3 regions of the Ruegeria sp. CDSA077 genome follow, and region 1 is predicted to be linked to each of the others. Evidence: riboswitches for the same ligand, from Rfam matches in the RefSeq annotation. Region 1 holds a riboswitch; each other region holds the start of a gene.
What was found. Region 1 has a riboswitch for cobalamin ahead of AC2FLE_RS13655 (hypothetical protein). Riboswitches for the same ligand answer to the same signal wherever they lie in the genome.
Positions count from the first base shown of each region.

Region 2: another riboswitch for cobalamin. It lies ahead of AC2FLE_RS06855 (DUF1636 family protein); the one in region 1 lies ahead of AC2FLE_RS13655 (hypothetical protein).
Region 3: another riboswitch for cobalamin. It lies ahead of AC2FLE_RS06925 (CbtB domain-containing protein); the one in region 1 lies ahead of AC2FLE_RS13655 (hypothetical protein).

Region 1 is NZ_JBXWQG010000006.1:136,450-142,326, forward strand. It holds gene AC2FLE_RS13645 (DNA polymerase III subunit gamma/tau) at 1-1,510, opposite strand, end outside; gene AC2FLE_RS13650 (protein-tyrosine phosphatase family protein) at 1,667-2,167, shown strand; gene AC2FLE_RS13655 (hypothetical protein) at 2,169-2,573, opposite strand; cobalamin riboswitch at 2,657-2,876, opposite strand; gene AC2FLE_RS13660 (alpha/beta hydrolase family protein) at 3,016-3,873, shown strand; gene rsgA (ribosome small subunit-dependent GTPase A) at 3,898-4,926, opposite strand; RNA gene ffs (signal recognition particle sRNA small type) at 5,085-5,183, opposite strand; gene AC2FLE_RS13675 (5'-nucleotidase C-terminal domain-containing protein) at 5,223-5,877, opposite strand, start outside.
Region 2 is NZ_JBXWQG010000001.1:1,362,575-1,368,451, reverse strand. It holds gene cobN (cobaltochelatase subunit CobN) at 1-2,161, opposite strand, end outside; gene cobW (cobalamin biosynthesis protein CobW) at 2,165-3,220, opposite strand; gene AC2FLE_RS06855 (DUF1636 family protein) at 3,223-3,597, opposite strand; cobalamin riboswitch at 3,692-3,898, opposite strand; gene AC2FLE_RS06850 (hypothetical protein) at 4,374-5,774, opposite strand.
Region 3 is NZ_JBXWQG010000001.1:1,375,385-1,381,261, forward strand. It holds gene cobM (precorrin-4 C(11)-methyltransferase) at 1-503, shown strand, start outside; gene AC2FLE_RS06910 (cobyrinic acid a,c-diamide synthase CobB) at 490-1,812, shown strand; gene cobA (uroporphyrinogen-III C-methyltransferase) at 1,809-2,537, shown strand; gene cobF (precorrin-6A synthase (deacetylating)) at 2,530-3,273, shown strand; cobalamin riboswitch at 3,317-3,525, shown strand; gene AC2FLE_RS06925 (CbtB domain-containing protein) at 3,563-3,733, shown strand; gene AC2FLE_RS06930 (CbtA family protein) at 3,738-4,436, shown strand; gene AC2FLE_RS06935 (hypothetical protein) at 4,503-4,997, shown strand; gene AC2FLE_RS06940 (DUF1636 family protein) at 4,994-5,320, opposite strand; gene AC2FLE_RS06945 (DUF302 domain-containing protein) at 5,476-5,877, shown strand, end outside.

The DNA of each region.
Region 1 (5,877 bases):
TGCCAGTCCATCGTTGCAGCGACGAACCCAGTCTCGCTGCCAGATCTGTGGGTGCGTTCTGTGTCGGGGTGAACTCGATCCGCCCCGGTTGGTAAGAAACCAGCCGCACCCCGTTTTCGACCTCGACCAGGAGTTTCACATCCCGATTGGTGCGGATCAATTCAACCACGTGGTCAAAACTCGGATACCGTGCCAGCGCCGATTGGATATCATGGGCCAGAGCGGCCGAAGGTGCGCCGGCGGGGCTGCTAGTTGCGGACACGTAAGAAGATGATGCCGCTTGTACCGGAGCCTGAGAGGGCACGGCCATACCACCGCCAGGACCGCCATTCGGAGGCGGTGGCGGGTTGTCCTGCAGGCGCTTGATCAGCTCTTCGGGGCTGGGCAAGTCGGCAACATGGGTCAGGCGGATAACGGCCATTTCAGCAGCCATCATGGCATTTGGCGCGGCCGATACCTCTTCCAGCGCTTTCAGCAACATCTGCCACATCCGGGTCAAAACGCGCATTGGCAGGGCCTCGGCCATTTGCTGACCACGAGCACGTTCATCAGGGGAAACCGTCGGGTCCTCGGCTGCGTCTGGCGTGATCTTCACAACCGAAACCCAGTGCGTGATTTCGGCCAGATCGCGCAGCACGGATAGCGGATCGGCCCCTTCGGCATATTGCCCGCCCAATTCAGTCAGCGCGTTTGCTGCATCCCCTCGCAGGATCATTTCCATCAAGTCCAATACCCGGCCCCGGTCGGCCAGACCCAGCATCGCGCGCACCTGATCGGCGCTGGTTTCACCGGCCCCATGGCTGATTGCCTGATCCAGCAGCGAAGTTGCGTCGCGCGCCGACCCTTCGGCCGCGCGGGTGATCAGCGCCAGGGCATCATCCGCGATCTGTGCCTTCTCAGCCGCTGCGATCTTATTGAGCAGGCCAATCATGTCCTCGGGTTCGATCCGGCGCAGGTCAAATCGTTGGCACCGCGACAGAACAGTCACCGGGACTTTGCGGATTTCGGTCGTGGCAAAGATGAACTTCACATGCGCAGGAGGTTCTTCCAACGTCTTGAGCAGCGCGTTGAACGCGCTGGTCGAAAGCATGTGAACCTCGTCGATGATGTAGATCTTATAGCGCGCACTGGCGGCGCGGTATCGGACCGAGTCGATGATTTCGCGGATATCATTCACGCCGGTTCGGCTGGCGGCGTCCATTTCCATCACGTCGACATGGCGACCTTCCATGATGGCGACGCAATGTTCGCACTGGCCGCAAGGCTCGGTCGTGGGCTTGCCTTGCCCATCAGGACCGATGCAGTTCATGCCCTTGGCGATGATCCGTGCCGTGGTCGTCTTACCGGTGCCGCGGATGCCAGTCATGATGAAGGCTTGTGCAATCCGGTCGGCCTCGAACGCGTTTTTCAGCGTGCGCACCATTGCGTTCTGACCGACGAGGTCAGCAAAAGTTTCCGGGCGGTATTTCCGCGCGAGAACCTGATAGGCGGGGCTGGGCGTGTCGGTCATGTCTGCTCTGTTGGATTCGTGTCAGGTTTGCAGCGTAGAGACCCCCGCCGTCCGCGTCCACCGCGCGCGAAAAGGAATTTCGTTTTGGCAAGTTGCATCAGAGCCGGTAAATCATGGGGGGCTTTAGCCCCATGTGGTGATGCAGGTAAAGGAGCTGTGTTGGAGAGTTTTGCAATTCACCCTCTTGGATTGGGCAAAGGGCAGATCGCTCTGTGCCCACTGCCGGGTGTCACGGGCGATTATGCTGGGGATTTCGCAGTAATCCGGGATTGGGCGCCGGACCTGGTCATCTCGATGACGACCTCGGATGAGTTCCAGCACTCCGGCGCGCGTTCAATCGAGGAGGACCTGCAGCGCGAACGGATTGCCTGGGTCCACCTTCCGGTCTCCGATTTCGGCGCCCCCACGCCTGAGGTTGAGGCGCTTTGGCCGCAAGCCAGCGCCGCCGCCCAACATGTCCTTGCCAGTGGCGGCAAGGTGCTGGTGCATTGCCGCGGTGGGTGCGGACGCTCGGGGATGGTTGTGATGCGGCTAATGGTGGAATGCGGCGAAGCGCCTGGCCAAGCGCTTCGGCGGTTGCGTGCGGTGCGGCCCTGCGCGGTGGAAACCGACGCGCAAAAGGACTGGGCGGGGTTGCCGGCCCGAACCCTTCCCTGAATCAGGCAGACACTTGATACGGAATACTGTCGCTGCGCGGCGGCAGGGTCGATACGTCGAGCATCGCACAGGGTGGTTCTGACAGAAAACCAGCGGATTTCTGGATGAACTCCGGCCCGAACATCATGTCGCCATAGGCGTCCAGCTTTTCTGTCGGCGTGTCCGTGCTGGTGCCGCAATAGACCCTGATCTGTTCTGACTGGGCCCGAAAGCGGGCCGTGCAGCCTTCGGTGCAATGGGTCAGATCGCTGGTGCCTTCGACCTCGAATGTTTTGGATGTCGCAGGCCTTGCCGTCGCCATCGCCTCGGCCATGGCGCGTGCCATTCGGGCAAGGGCGGGGCAGGGTTTCCCGGTCCTCTGACAGATGGTTGCGGTGAATTCGTGTGTTTTTGTCTTCCAGATCATAATGCGCCCTCCGCGCGCAGGACGAAGGGTGAGGATCAGGTGTGACAGCGCGCTGACGACCTGCCCGGACACCCCGCCCGAGTTTCGGTTTCGATACGATGGCAGGTCTCCTGACTTGCGGGTCGTCGCTTTGCCGACCTTCCCAGCCCTGGGGCCAGTGGTATTTCGGCATTGCTCACCGCTTACAGTTGCGGGGGCAGTCGCGGAGTTGGCCCTTTCCGGCATCGCCGGGGCAGACCGCACCGTGTTCCCTTTTCATCCCGCCCCAATTCCGGGGCAAGAACCATCACCACATCGCTAGCGGCTATGCAGACCCCGAGTCAAGCCACCTGTTGGGGTGCAAACCGGACGTTTGGTCATCTTGATGAAATCTTGACTCTGGTGGCCGAAATCGGGCCGATTGTTGAGTGAACCGAGTAGTTCAGAATTTGTCGGAAGCGCCATGCTTGATACCACGCCCTGCGTCCAGACTAAGGACTTTGATTTTGCCTCAGGCTCTGCCAGCCTGTCGGCGCGGTTGTATCTGCCTGAAACCGAGCCGAAGGTCGCCGTGGTGATTCACAGCGCAACTGCAGTGCCGCGCGAATATTACCAGCATTTTGCCCGTTGGCTGGCCGCCGAACAGGGTATTGCCTGTCTGACCTATGACTACAGCGATTTCGGGCATTCACTGCGCGACAAACTCAAAACCTCCGAGGTGACCATGGCGGATTGGGCCTTGGTCGACATGCCCGCCGCACGGGCTGAGATGCGCAGGCGGTTCCCGGACGCTTTGCAGTGGAGCATCGGTCATTCCCTTGGCGGCTTGCTGGGGCCGGTGCAGCCAGACATTGATCAGATCGACCGGATGATCTGTGTATGTTCGGGGCTGGTTACTCTGTCCGACCATCCCTGGCCCTATCGCGGGCTGGCGTGGTTGTTCTGGCACGGCCACGGGCGTCTGGCAGTGAATGCACTGGGGTATCTGCCGGGCAAAGCTGTGGGGATCGGTGCCGATTTGCCGGGCCCGGTCTATTGGCAATGGCGCAGCTGGTGCACGGCGCCGCAGAATTATGTGCCGCAGATCGGTGACGCTCTGCCCGAAGCGAGATGGGCGCAATCGAATACGCCGGTGGACCTGTTCGCCTTCGAGGACGACCAGATGGTGCCGCCAGACGCAGTCTGGCGGCTTGCCGATCTGTATGGGCCGAAGGCGCGGCGACATCTGTTGTCTCCGAATGAATTCGGAGCGCCTGAGATCGGTCATATTGGCGCTTTTGCCCGCAGAAACCGGGCGGTTTGGCCCCGGTTGATTGCCTGAAAACGAGGCGCCTTTTTGTCACGCTTAGTGTCTGCTGCGGGACTTTTTGTCGTGCATGACGGATCGCACCATTTTGCCAAAGGCTTTGTCACGTGCCCGTGACTGCGCGAGGGTCTCGGAATTCCTCTGATCTTCGCGCCGAAGCTTGTGCCAGCGCGCCAGCCGGTCGGGCTCAATCACGCCATTGGCAATCGCCTCCTGCACAGCACAACCGGGTTCGGCCTGGTGCTGGCAATCTGAGAACCGGCACGTTGCAGCCAATTCCAGAAGGTCGGAGAAAACCTCATCCACGCCGTCTTGGGCATCCATCAAACGCAGGGCGCGCATTCCTGGCGTATCAATCAGCCACCCCCCGTTTCGCATCGGGTGAAGCGCACGATGGGTCGTGGTGTGGCGACCCCGTGCGTCATCCTCGCGGATCCCCGCCGTTGTCCCGGCCTGACCAGTCATGGCGTTCGCCAATGTGGTTTTGCCGACACCGGATGAGCCGACCAAAGCAGCAGTTTGCCCGGCAGGGCACCAGGACAGGATCGGATCAATCTCTGACGCCTCCAGCGCGTTGACGGTTAGAACGGTCAGAAACCGAGCCAGCGAACTGGCCTGACTGGCATAGCTCTCTGGGTCAGGGCAGCTGTCGGCCTTGGTCAAGACAACAACCGGATAGCACCCGGCCTGATGCGCCAGCGCCAGATAACGCTCAAGCCGTGCCAGATTGAAATCGGCATTGCAGGAACTGACGATATACAGCACATCCACATTCGCCGCGATCAGCTGAACCTGCGCACCGGTGCCTGCGGCCCGGCGTTGCAAGAGGCTTTTGCGCTCCAAAAGATGCCGAATGCGGCTTTGATCATCCGCAAGGACCCAATCGCCAACCGCAAATTCGCCGGTTGATCGGTCAGGGGTCAGATCAGATGTGCCGCCAAGCGCATTCAGGCCGATCAGGCGATCACGATGGACGGCGTTGATGCGATGCGGTGTGCAGGTAGGGTTCACAGCATGTTGGGCTGCAAAATGAGAGGACCATCCCAGGTCCGAAAGTGTTTTGGACATTGTTCTGCCTGTGTTCAGATACAGGAAACCATCAGGGTGGCAGGCGCGCACCCATCGGTAACGTGTTCAGGCAAGAGCGGGGGTTAGTCCCGGAAACGCTCTGCCCGAAGGGTCATTGCTACAATCATAAAGTCCCTCCTGCGGCAGTCGTTGCGCGTAAGTGAGAGGTTGGACATCGACCCAAGCGGGGCTCGTTGTGGCTGCTTCCTTCCGGATCTGACCAGGTTGGCGAGGCGCTCGCCCGCGCCAACCTCTCGAGGGTGGATATAGGCAGTTGGCCGGAAAAACACAACCCGTCAGAAGGTCAGAAGAATCCGTAAAAAGCCATTTTCGTCGGTTCCAAGGACTTGTGGATCAAATTCCTGAATGTCCTGCAGATGTCGGTGGGCATTTGGACCGGTGCGTAAAATCGCCTGCGTACCCGTGTTACTGGTGATTCTGAAGGGTTCCTGGGCCTCTTCCAGCGGATCGCTGACCAAGGTGCCTGACAGATAATCCAACAGGGCATGCTGGACCGGCAGGATGGGCAAGTCGATACGTTGCGCATTACCCGCAAATGGGAAATGCCCGCCCCCGCTGGCGCGATAATTGTTAAGCGCGACGGCAAATTGCTGATCCGGTGCAATGGGGGTGGCACCGACCAGAACTTCTGAAACGCGCCGGTTTTCGGCGTTGATCAAGGTGCCCATATCGTCGAAACGCGGAGGTTGTGTCAGATCAATTCTGCAGGACAGCCCGTATAGCACATCAAAGTTGTGACCCACCCGATTTTCGCAAATAAGTTCGGATGCAGATCCGGTCGAAATCTGGTTGAAAACAGCTGCGGACATCTCAAGCCAGTCCACGATTTGGTCACCGGATACAATGACACCCTGCAATTCGTTTGGAAAAACATGCAGGTCAACCACGTTACGCAGGAATATCTCGCCAGGCTTAACATCCGTATAGAAT
Region 2 (5,877 bases), on a different contig from region 1:
CGCGATAGGGTGAGCCAGAGGGGCCAGCCTCGATCCGTTTCCCGGCCAGTGCGTCCAAAAGTGATTGACGTTCCGCATGCGCCGAAGGCGTGGCATCAAAATTGCCGGTCACTTCGGGGACGCGGCCAAAGACGTGCAAGCCGTCGCCGAACTGGCTTTCTTTGATGTCGCAGACAAATCGGTCGATACGGGTGATCGCTTCGGCGGTACAGGTTGCCTGATTCAGACCCAGATCGCTTTCCAGACCAATGGCCTGCGCCTCATCCCGTATGTCTTCTTGTAGTCGGTCGCGGCGTTTGGGGTCCAGCCCGTCGGCGTTCGAGAATTCGTCCAGCAGGGATTCCAGCCGCACCATACGGTCCGGCGTGTCACTTGTTCGCATCGGGGGTGGGATATGGCCCAGTGTAACCGCGCCGATCCGGCGCTTGGCCTGTGCGGCCTCGCCGGGGTCATTCACGATAAAGGGGTAGATCACCGGCAGATCGCGGACCAACGCCTCAGGCCAGCAGTTTTGGGACAGGGCGACCGATTTGCCTGGCAGCCATTCCAACGTGCCATGCGCGCCGATATGGATCAGCGCGTCCGCGCCATGCCCCTTACGCAGCCAGAGATAAAAGGCAACATAGCTGTGGCGCGGGGTGCGGGACAGGTCGTGATAGTCGTCATCGCGCAGCTCGGGTGTGCCGCGTTCGGGTTGCAGCGCGATCAGCGTCTTGCCCCGGTTCAGGGCGGTAAAGTGGAAGGCACCATCGGCAAAAAACGGGTCGTCCTCGGGCTTGCCCCAAATGGATTGCAGATCCGTTTGCAACTGTTCCGGCAAGTCTGCCAGCGCGGTCTGATAGGCCGCGAGCGGCCAAGCAAGTCGCGCATCCAAAAGCGTCTCAGCTATCGGTTCGCCGGGTGCTGTGTCATAGCCTTCAGCCTGCAGATCGGACAGCATCGCTTCGGCCGAGGCCAACGCATCCAGGCCAACCGCATGGGCCATCTGCCAGTCTTTTCCGGGATAAGTCGACAGCACCAACGCTGGGACCTGATCTGGCTTGGGTTTGTCGCTTAGGCGCAGCCAGCCGTCCACCCGGTCTATGATCGCCTCAATCCGTTCCGGCTCGGCCCGGTGGGCAAAGCGGGAGTATTCCAGATGGGGGTCACGTCTGCCGGGTTCCTTGAACGAAGCGATGCCCGCCGAAATGCGGCCATCCACCTCGGGCAGGACCACATGCATTGCGAGGTCGGCGGGGGACAGTCCGCGTTCGGCATCGGCCCAGGCCTTGCGGCGTGCGGTGGACAGGGCGACCTGAAATACCGGCACATTGGCGGCGTCCAGCGGGGACGTTCCCGAGGCGCCTTTGCCCGAAAAGGAGGTGGCGTTGATGATTGCCGAGGGGGCCAGCGCTACGACCTGTTCGCGCAGCCAGTCAGCGGCGGTAGGGGCTTTGAGCGACGGCGCAAATAGGCCAACAGCCTGAAACCCACGCGCACGCAGACGGTGGATCAGGGCCGCGACCGGGGCAGTGTCTGCCGAGGTCAGATAGGCGCGATAGAAGGTCACGAGGATGCGCTTGGCATCACCGGCGAATGCGGTATCCGTCGGGATCACACCGCGATCCGGGCACCATACGCCACATTCCGGGATCGTCTTGGCCCCCATCACCGGGCCAGAATAAAGCCCCGCGGCCAGTGCCATTTGCGCCAGCGCAGCCTGCGCTGCGACCTCACCGCCTGTGTCGCAAAGATGCGCCAGCCGCCGCAGGGTTGAAACGGGCAGGGTAGAATAGTCATCCAGCCGCGTATCCTCACGCCCATCCGCGGGTAGGATTGCCACAGCGATGCCTTTGGCGTGGGCCAGTGCCAGAACCTGCTGCAATCCGTAGGACCAGTAGGGCACGCCACCGATCAGGCGGATCAGAATGCCTTTGGCGCCCGCAAGCGTTTGTTCGACATAAGTATCGACCGACAGGGGATGTTTCAGCGCTGTCAGATTGGCCAGCCGCAGGGTCGGCATCCGGCCTTCGGGTCCACCACCACGATGCCAGCCTGCCGCGAAAGCGCCAAGGTCACTGTCGGAAAAGGACAGCACCACCAGATCCGCCGGGCTCTGGCCCAGATCGGTCGGGGTCTCCGTTTCCTCTAACCCATGGCTTTCGCGGAAGACGACGTGCATGGTTTACTCGGCAGCCTCGGTCACACCCACGAGGATTTCGCGGATTTCAGCCACTTTGATGTCGTCATGCTCGGCGATGACCACCAGACGCGAGCGACGCTCTTCACCTGGCTCCCACGGGCGGTCGTACTGATGACGCACACGGGCCCCGACTGCCTGCACCAAAAGGCGCATGGGTTTGCCGGTAACAGCGGCATAGCCTTTGACCCGCAGGATGTTCAGTTCATTCGCCAGACGTTCGATATTGGCGACCAGCTGGGCCGGATCGGTCTGTTCCGGCAGCTCGACAATGATGCTTTCGAAATCATCATGCTCGTGATCGTGATGGCCATCGTGATGGCTGGGACGCGCCTCCATGTCATCTTCTGCAGCGGCCTCAAGCCCCAGCACAATACGTACATCCACAGCGCCTTCGGCCACTTCGACCACGGGCAGAGGGCGCGGGGCTTCAGCTGCGATGATTTCCTTGGCCTTGGCGATACCCTCGGGGCCAGCGAGATCAGGCTTGGTCAGCAGAATGATGTCGGCGCAGGAGATCTGGTCCTCGAACACCTCGGATAGCGGCGTTTCGTGATCAATCGAGTCATCGGCCAGGCGCTGGGCATCCACCGCAGCGACATTCGGGGCGAAGCGACCTGCGGCCACAGCTTCGGCATCGGCCAGAGCAATTACGCCATCCACGGTGATTTTCGAGCGAATATCGGGCCAGTCGAACGCTTTCAGCAGCGGCTTGGGCAGGGCCAAGCCAGAGGTTTCGATCAGAATGTGATCGGGGCGCGGCTCTAGCGCCATCAGCGCCTCGATGGTCGGGATGAAATCATCTGCCACGGTGCAGCAGATGCATCCATTGGCCAATTCCATAATGTTTTCCGCCGGGCAATCGGGGATCGCGCAGGATTTGAGGATATCGCCATCGACGCCAACATCTCCAAACTCGTTGACCACAATGGCCAGGCGCTTGCCCTGCGGGTTCTGCATCAGATGACGCACCAGCGTGGTCTTTCCCGAGCCCAGAAAGCCGGTGATCACAGTGACGGGCAGTTTTTCGAGATTGCTCATATCTAAGCTCCAATCGGGGGAATGCGGGCCGCACAGTTTTTGCGGAAATGTTCAGGACGTTCGCGCCATTTAACGAGGCCATCTTGGGTCGCGAGATATTTGGTCGCGCCTTCAACAATGGTCTCGACATGATCGGTTTCATCGAGATGCTCATAGACAAAGGTCCAACGTTTGGGTCCGCCACGCAGCACAATCGAGCAGCCCTGATCGCAATTTGAAAGGCATTCTACTGCCTTCAAAGTGACGCCATCAGGAAGTTCTGCCTGCTCCAACGCCTTGTGCAGCAACGCCCCAGGACGATCTGCATCATTCTCGACGGGCAGGCCGCGGCGGCAGGTCGTGCACACCAGCAGTTCAACAGGTGTGGTCTCGGTCATGTCTCTCATCCCCCCAAATCCTCTTCGCGGGGGACGGGGTTTCATGCGGGCCACGTATTGCGACATGGGCCCGACACCGGATCACCCCGTCCGGTTTCAACTTCGGATGTTGGCAGGTCTCCCGGCTTGCGGATGTCAGAGGCTGGCCTCTGGCAGATGTCCCGCCTTCCCGGCCTGTCTGGCCAGTGGCTTTGGGCACCCTCTCCGGTCACGGTCGCGGGGGCGGCTGCGTTTGACGGATGACCGCTGACGCATTCCCTTTTCATCTGCATGTGCAGACACCAACGGATGGGACATGCGGCACGGGCAGGGGGCTTGTCAAGCGCGGCAGACGCACGGAAATCATCGAGAATGGAAAAGCGACCTGCCAATGCCTGTCAGCGGCATGTTTGGTCAGCCATATGCAAAATGACCGCAGGCGAATTTGGGCTTTGCACCTCGAAGATATCCAGACGAAAGGATTCGCGGGCCCGTTACTTCAAAGGGCATATCGCGTGGAATCGATAGAGCGGTCAAATTTACCGGCCGAGCCAGTGAGTTCATCGCCTTCTGATCAATCCGGTGTCAAGCTTCACTCAGCAGAGCACTGCCGTGGCGAGACGGCGTGTCGCAGGCTCGAAAAGCCGAATGCGAAGCAACTGTTTGAAAGTATTGGAGGCGAGTACCTGTTTTGAAATCGAACTGGTGCAGAAAAATTCTCGTTTCATATCAATATTTAAGGGTGATCTTCCGACCTGATGCCATTCAAAATGTTGCGGGATTTGTTGCGGTTTTTTTCACTCAGAGGGAATGTCTGGGAGGGTTAACTCGCCAACCTCCTCAAGCAAAACCTTTCGGCAGTTCTTTGCAAAAACACTGTCTTCATTTTCAGCTAGGTACTTTGCAGCTTTGAATAGCTCCAACGTGCTCATCAGCGCTGTACCGTTTTGTTTCGCAGCAGCTATGCATTTCGTCGTAAACTGTTCAGTTCTTTCATCAGGGGTAGTTAGTCTAAAACTGTTGCCAAATAGGACGCCTTTTGCTGGGTGTTCGATTTCATCGCGCTCCAAGTCTTCGAGAATGTTCATTTGAAGTTGACGCAGTTTGCCAACGTTTATGGCTTTGTTGTCTTTTCCTTCTGCCTCACCCAGGAGCCTTCCCTCCGGAGCTTCGAAAACAACGTCAAACTCAGAGCCATTTTCATTGTAGTTTGAGGTCGAAAATCCCAAGTGCCCAAGAGCTAGGTGTATAGCTTCTTCCAAAGCGCGACCATTCTCAAAAAGTAGGTCACGAAGCTTGGACTGTCCTAGAAGATCAGCTTCCAGTTTGTCTCTTTTTTCTGCGAGTGAACTAATCTCATCGCTTATCTGCTTGATCTCTTCATTTAAGATCATTTCTTTTTTCAAAAGAAATGATTGATCAGCCGCCCAGTCTGGAGCCGGTGTTTTCGTTGATTTTTGCCGCGCGTTTTTGTGAATCCAAATAAGTTGTTGACCTATCCTCTTACCAAGTTTCTTTCCTTCGTCAGTCCAGATGAGGCGACCATAGTCGTCTTCTTCGGCTAACCCGTAGTCGTCCATGTCAAGGTAAGGTAGAATGAAAGCAACTCCGTCACTTCCGGATTGACCGAAAGCTCGACCGACGGACTTCTCTCCGGTCTCAGTTTTGATGCAAGTAGTACCAAGTGGGCTTTCAGAAATCACACGAAACGAACTGTAGTCTTCTGCCAGAGCCCAGTACTGCTCAAAAAGCTCTTTGAAGTCAGGCACAACGCTCATCTTTTCGCCAGACGCCCCTGTGGGTTCTATGTCGAATGGAAGACACTCATAGTTACTGATCGGTTCGACCAGGGTTGTGGCCTGACGGTTCTTTCCGGTGCCAGAGTACGTTTTTTCTCCAGTCGCCGCATAGACTGTTTCAATTGCGCACAGGAAAATAAACACCGTTTTTCCGTGGTTTACGGCGTCGTCAAGTTCCCGTTTCCAGTGCTCAATTGCGTCTCGCAGACGAAAGGACTGATCTTCGTCAAAACTGTATTTTCCCAGATAGGTTTCAGACGAATAGTCTTGGGCATCGAATATGGGGGAAAAGATAATAAGGTCAAAGTCGAGCAGTGATGAGTCCGAATAAAAATGCAAGTTGGTGACATCATCTGATGGTAAATCAAATCCTACAGAAGCCATTCTCACTTGTGGCAAGCCTAAAATCCCTTTCTGAACAAACTGGGAACACGCTATGCTTTAAGTTGCGCGTGTTCAAGGCGACAATCGCATTCTTGACGGTCTGTTTTTGGGGGCAGAA
Region 3 (5,877 bases), on a different contig from region 1:
AAGAGCTGGGCATCCCGGTCAGCGTGACCCCCGGCGTGCCGTCTTTTGCCGCTGCGGCCGCATCACTTGGCACGGAACTGACCCTGCCCGGACTTGCGCAATCAGTGGTCCTGACCCGGACACCGGGACGCGCATCGTCGATGCCCGAGGGCGAGACGCTGAAAAACTTTGCCCGCACCGGGGCGACACTGGCCATCCACCTGTCGATCGGCAATCTGGATACGGTGATCGCCGATCTGACACCTGCCTATGGGTCCGACTGCCCGGTGGCCGTTGTCTATCGTGCCAGCTGGCCCGATGAGCGGATCATCCGTGCGACGCTGGCAACCCTAAAAGACGCGTTGGACGAGAGCATCTCGCGCACTGCGCTGATCATGGTTGGCCCGGCACTGGCTGGTGAAGGATTCGACGAAAGCTGCCTGTATTCAAAGGATTACGACCGCCGATATCGCCCGCAAAATGCGGACAGCCCTTGGTCAAGCTGGAGCCATGGTGATGACTAACCCTCCGGGTATTCTGATTTCGGCACCGTCTTCGGGGACTGGCAAGACCACCGTGATGCTGGGCCTGCTGCGTGCGCTGGCCGAGGATGGCCTGACCGTTCAACCTTTCAAAAGCGGCCCTGACTATATCGACCCGGCCTTTCACCGGGCGGCGGCTGGGCGCGCCTCGTTCAATCTGGACAGCTGGGCGATGGGCGATCCTCTGCTGAACGCAATATCGGCACAGGCTGACGGCGCGGATATCGTCGTAGCCGAAGGATCGATGGGTCTGTTCGACGGTGTCGCCAAACCCGGTGAGATTGGCCATGGATCTAGCGCGGAAACCGCGCAGCGTATGGGCTGGCCTGTGGTGTTGGTTCTGGATGTTGGCGGTCAGGCGCAATCAGCTGCAGCCACGGCGCTGGGGTTTCGGATGTACAACCCCGACCTGCCCTTTGCCGGGGTAATTTTGAACCGCTGCGCCAGCCCGCGTCACGAGCGTCTGACCCGGTTGGGTATGGAACGTGCAGGCCTGCCGGTTCTGGGCGTTCTGCCACGACGCGGAGACCTGACACTTCCCGAGCGGCACTTAGGTTTGATCCAGGCGGTGGAACATCCCGATCTGGAAAGCGCCATTGTCGGCTATGCTGCGTTCCTGCGTGAACATGTCGATCTGGAGGCGATCAAGCGGGCGGCTTCCTCAAGCCCAAATAGGCCATCGTCAGCCGTGCTGCCGCGCCCTCCGGCGCAGCGGATCGCACTGGCCCGGGATGCTGCGTTTTCGTTCACCTATCCGCATTTGCTGGAAGGCTGGCGCGCGGCGGGTGCAGAAATCCTACCGTTTTCACCACTGGCGAATGAAGCCCCTGCCCCGGATGCCGATCTGGTCTGGCTGCCGGGTGGGTATCCCGAGTTGCACGCAGGCACATTGGCCGCCGCCAACACCTTCCAGACTGGGCTGCGCAAACATGCCGAGACAAGACCTGTGCACGGCGAATGCGGGGGCTACATGGCGCTGGGTCAGGCGTTGATCGACAAAGACGGAGTCCAGCACGAAATGGCGGGCCTTCTGGGCCTTGTGACCTCCTATGAAAAGCGCAAGTTCAACCTGGGTTATCGCAAGGCAGAATTACTGGCCTCGATGGCCGGATTTGCCGAAGGCACAGCGCTACGCGGGCATGAGTTCCACTATTCCTCGATCATCGAACAGCCTGACGCGCCGCTGGCACGCGTGTTCGACGCCGAAGGCGCGGAAGGCCCGCAAACCGGATCGGTGCGAGACAATGTCACCGGGACATTCTTTCATCTGATCGCCGAGGCCTCGGCATGAGTGGTTTTGTGTCCTTCATCGGTTCAGGCCCCGGCGACCCGGAATTGCTGACGCTGAAGGCGGTAGACAGGTTGCAGAAAGCTGATGCGGTGCTGTTTGACGACCTCAGCAGCGGCCCGATCCTGAGCCATGCCCGCGAGGATGCTGATCTGGTTGGTGTCGGCAAACGCGCCGGGCGCCCCTCGCCCAAGCAGGATCACGTCAGCCGCTTGTTGGTTGAATATGCACAAACCGGTCAGCATGTTGTGCGGTTGAAATCCGGTGATGGCGGCATGTTCGGCCGGCTTGAAGAAGAACTGGTGGCCCTGCAAGAGGCCGGGATCGACTATGAAATCATCCCCGGCATCCCCTCGGCGGTAGCGGCGGCGGCAGCGGCGGGCATTCCGCTGACCCGGCGACTGACCGCGCGGCGCGTGCAATTCGTCACCGGCCACGATGTCAGTGGCAAACTGCCCGAAGATCTGAACCTGGCAGCACTGGCTGATCCACAGGCTACGACCGTCGTGTTTATGGGCAAGCGCACCTTTCCCCTTTTGGTTGGCGCCCTGCATTCGCGCGGCCTGCCGCTGGACACGCCTGCATTGATGGCCGAATCCGTCTCGACCCCCGAACAAAAACTGCAACGCTCGACCATCGGTGCTTTGTCGCAGCAGTTGGAAACCGAGATCGGCACCGCCCCGGCCCTGATCCTGTATGGACCTCTGGCAGAGTTCGAAAATGATTGACTTGACGCTGATCGGTATTGGCACCGGCAACCCGGATCATGTGACATTTCAAGGGGCGCAGGCGATCCGCTCGGCGGACCTGATCCTGATCCCCCGCAAGGGCGAAAACAAGGCCGATCTGGCAGGGCTGCGCGAGCAGATCATCGCTCAGGTCGCGGATACCCCTCCGCAAATCGCGTATTTCGACATTCCCAAACGCCGTGCCGATGATGGCTATTTACGCGGAGTGGACGAATGGCACGACGCGATTGCATTGCGCTGGCAGGAGGCCATCGCAGCCCACCCGAAGGCCCGCCATGTGGCGCTGCTGATCTGGGGGGATCCGTCGCTGTATGACAGTTCGCTGCGAATCGCGGCACGTTTGACCCCTCAGCCAGAAACACGGGTGATTCCCGGCATAACCGCGCTGCAAGCGCTGACGGCGGCCCATGCGATTCCGATCAACGAACTGGGCGCGCCCTATATCGTAACAACTGGTCGTCGCATCCGGGACGAAGGATGGCCGGAAACCGCAGAAAACGTGGCGGTGATGCTGGATGGCGAATGTTCCTTCCAAAACCTGAACATGGAAGACTTGGACATTTGGTGGGGCGCATATGTCGGCATGAAAGAGGAAATCCTGATCAAAGGCCCTTTAGCCGAGGTTGCGCAGCAGATTCTGGACCGTCGCGCCCATGCCCGTGCCGACCATGGTTGGATCATGGATATTTATTTGCTGAAAAAGCGCATAATCTGACACAATACGTCGCAAATGATGATTGCACCGCCACAGCTATAGCGGCTAAATGGGGGTGTCTGGTCCTGCCGGAGAAATCCGGATGCTAAGAGGGAATTTGGTGCGACTGCCTCGGTGGTCAACTCCAAAGCCGCCCCCGCGACTGTAAGCGGAGAGCCCCTGTTCAACCAGCCACTCCCGGTTATCCGGGGGGAAGGCGAACAGAGGCATCGACCCGCAAGCCAGGAGACCTGCCAGGCGAAAAAACGAAACACCGGCCGTCGGGTGCGGCGGCAGAGGAGAATACAAAATGGCAACACAAACGAAAACAGCATCCGCCGCGCGTACAGGCTTTGTTCCGGTCATGTTTGCAGTGGTTCTGGGTCTGGGCCTCATCACGCTGACCGGTCACGTTCAGGCAGCGGCCCTGCATGATGCAGCGCATGACGTGCGTCACGCGACCGGCTTCCCCTGCCACTAAGACCGTGTTCAGTCGTATATTGACCAGCGCGTTGTTCGCTGGTGCTGCAGCGGGGCTGATTGCCGCCTTGCTGCAGTTGGTATTTGTGCAACCAGTATTGTTGCATGCCGAGCTTTATGAATCCGGAGAGCTGGTGCATTTCGGGGGCGAGACCGTATCGGCTCATCCCGAGCTGCCGCGCATGTTCTCTGAACTGACGCGTGATGCGCTGAGTGTCATCTTTACCATGCTGACCTATACCGGCTATGCGTTGGTGATGGTTGCGCTGATGTCGGTAGCCGAAGGTCAAGGACATCAGATTGATGGCCGGACCGGCGTCCTTTGGGGGTTGGCCGGATTTATCGCCTTCCACCTTGCACCAGGTTTCACCCTGGCGCCCGAAGTGCCGGGTGTCGCGGCAGCCGATGTCTATGCACGTCAGGTCTGGTGGTTCGCAACAGTTGCAGCAGCCCTTGTCGCCATGTGGTTGATCGCCTTTGGAGGTAACCTGATCAGCTATGTGATCGCCGCGGTACTTCTGTTGGTGCCACATCTTATCGGTGCACCCGAGCCCGATGTTTTCACCGGCCCTGTGCCGACTGAAATTGGCGCGTTGTTCGCGGCACGAGCTTTTGGAATCGGTCTGGTTGCATGGGTTCTGGTTGGCGCGTTCGCTGGCTATTTCTGGCAGAAAGAAGCGCAACCTTCCGAAGCAACGGCCTGATCGCACTTCGATTGAACGCGCCGGGTGTAAACTTGGCGCGTTTCCCTATGTTTTCAAGGAAATACAATGACCCGTTCACTTGCTCTATTCGTGATCGGTCTGGTCTTTGGCGGCGGTGCAGGATTTGTAATCGCTGCTGCAAATGGCGTCACATTTGATGGCCACGACCATTCTGATCCGTCTCTTCACGGAGCCTCACACACTGAGACCATGGCCCACGATCATTCCACGGCCCTGAACCTACCGGCAGGCACAGATGCACCTACACTGGACATCGCTCTGACACAGGATCCTATGTCTGGCTGGAACCTGCATGTCATGCCAAAAAACTTTACCTTCGCACCGCAGAACGCATCTACCGCTGACATGGCAGGCGAAGGGCACGCGCATGTTTACATCAACGGAGAAAAGCTCGCCCGGCTTTACGGCAGTTGGATGCATATTGATCAGTTGCCCAAAGGCGAGGTCGAGGTTTCGGTTTCGCTGAATTCCAACAGCCATAGCCCGCTTTCGGTCGATAACGTGCCGGTTCGTGCTGCGGTTACGGTTCAGGTCGACTAAAGCGCCGGAATACGCGCACGCAAACACATCCGAAGCCGCCCGCAGGGTCGGGCGTCTTCGATCCAGCCCTGCGGGCTGTTCAGGTAAGTACGGCAAGTTTCAGCGATATCCGCGGCATCCGCCACCACATCGACACCCGAAAACACATAAGATGCGCGCCCCTGCGCCTGTATAGCCAGCGCCGTGGGTTCCGCGCAGCCGCTGAAACAGGCGTGTTCGCTCAATTCGACCTGATCCGTCAATCCAGCCCTTTTCAGTGCGTCCTGCACAGCCTGCACCTCGGCCGCCCGATCGCGTGCGGTGCCACAGGTTTTGCAGATCATCAGGCGCATCCGATCCAGACCTTTCCCTTCGTCCTGCGCCCGTTTCTGCGGCTTTAAGCGGCGCGGCGCAATCCCGAATGCGCACAAGATTGTGAGTGCGACGTTCTCACATTTCTGGCAGGATTCCTGCAGACACCTTAAAAGGAGGCCTCTGGATGAAACTGCTTTGGACCGTCTTCGCCCTGCTGGCCCTGCCCGCCTGGGCCGACGAACCGCTCTCGGGATGGGCCGTGTATCCAACGGGCAAAAGCTATGATGAATTGGTCTCGGACACCAAATCGGCGGTTAAGGCAAACGGTCTGATCGTGGTCACGCAGGCCGGCCCCACCAAAGCCGCCGCCGCGCGGGGAATTACAATCCCAGGCAATCTGGTGATCGGCGCCTTCAACAATGACTATGCGGTGCGCGTGCTGGAAACCTCGGTGCGCGCAATGATCGAAGCACCGATCCGGTTTTACGTGACCGAAAACGAGGACGGCACCGCCACCCTATCCTATAAAACGCCCAGCTTTGTATTCGCGCCCTATATCTATGAGGGCGGAGACCCCCTGAGGGAC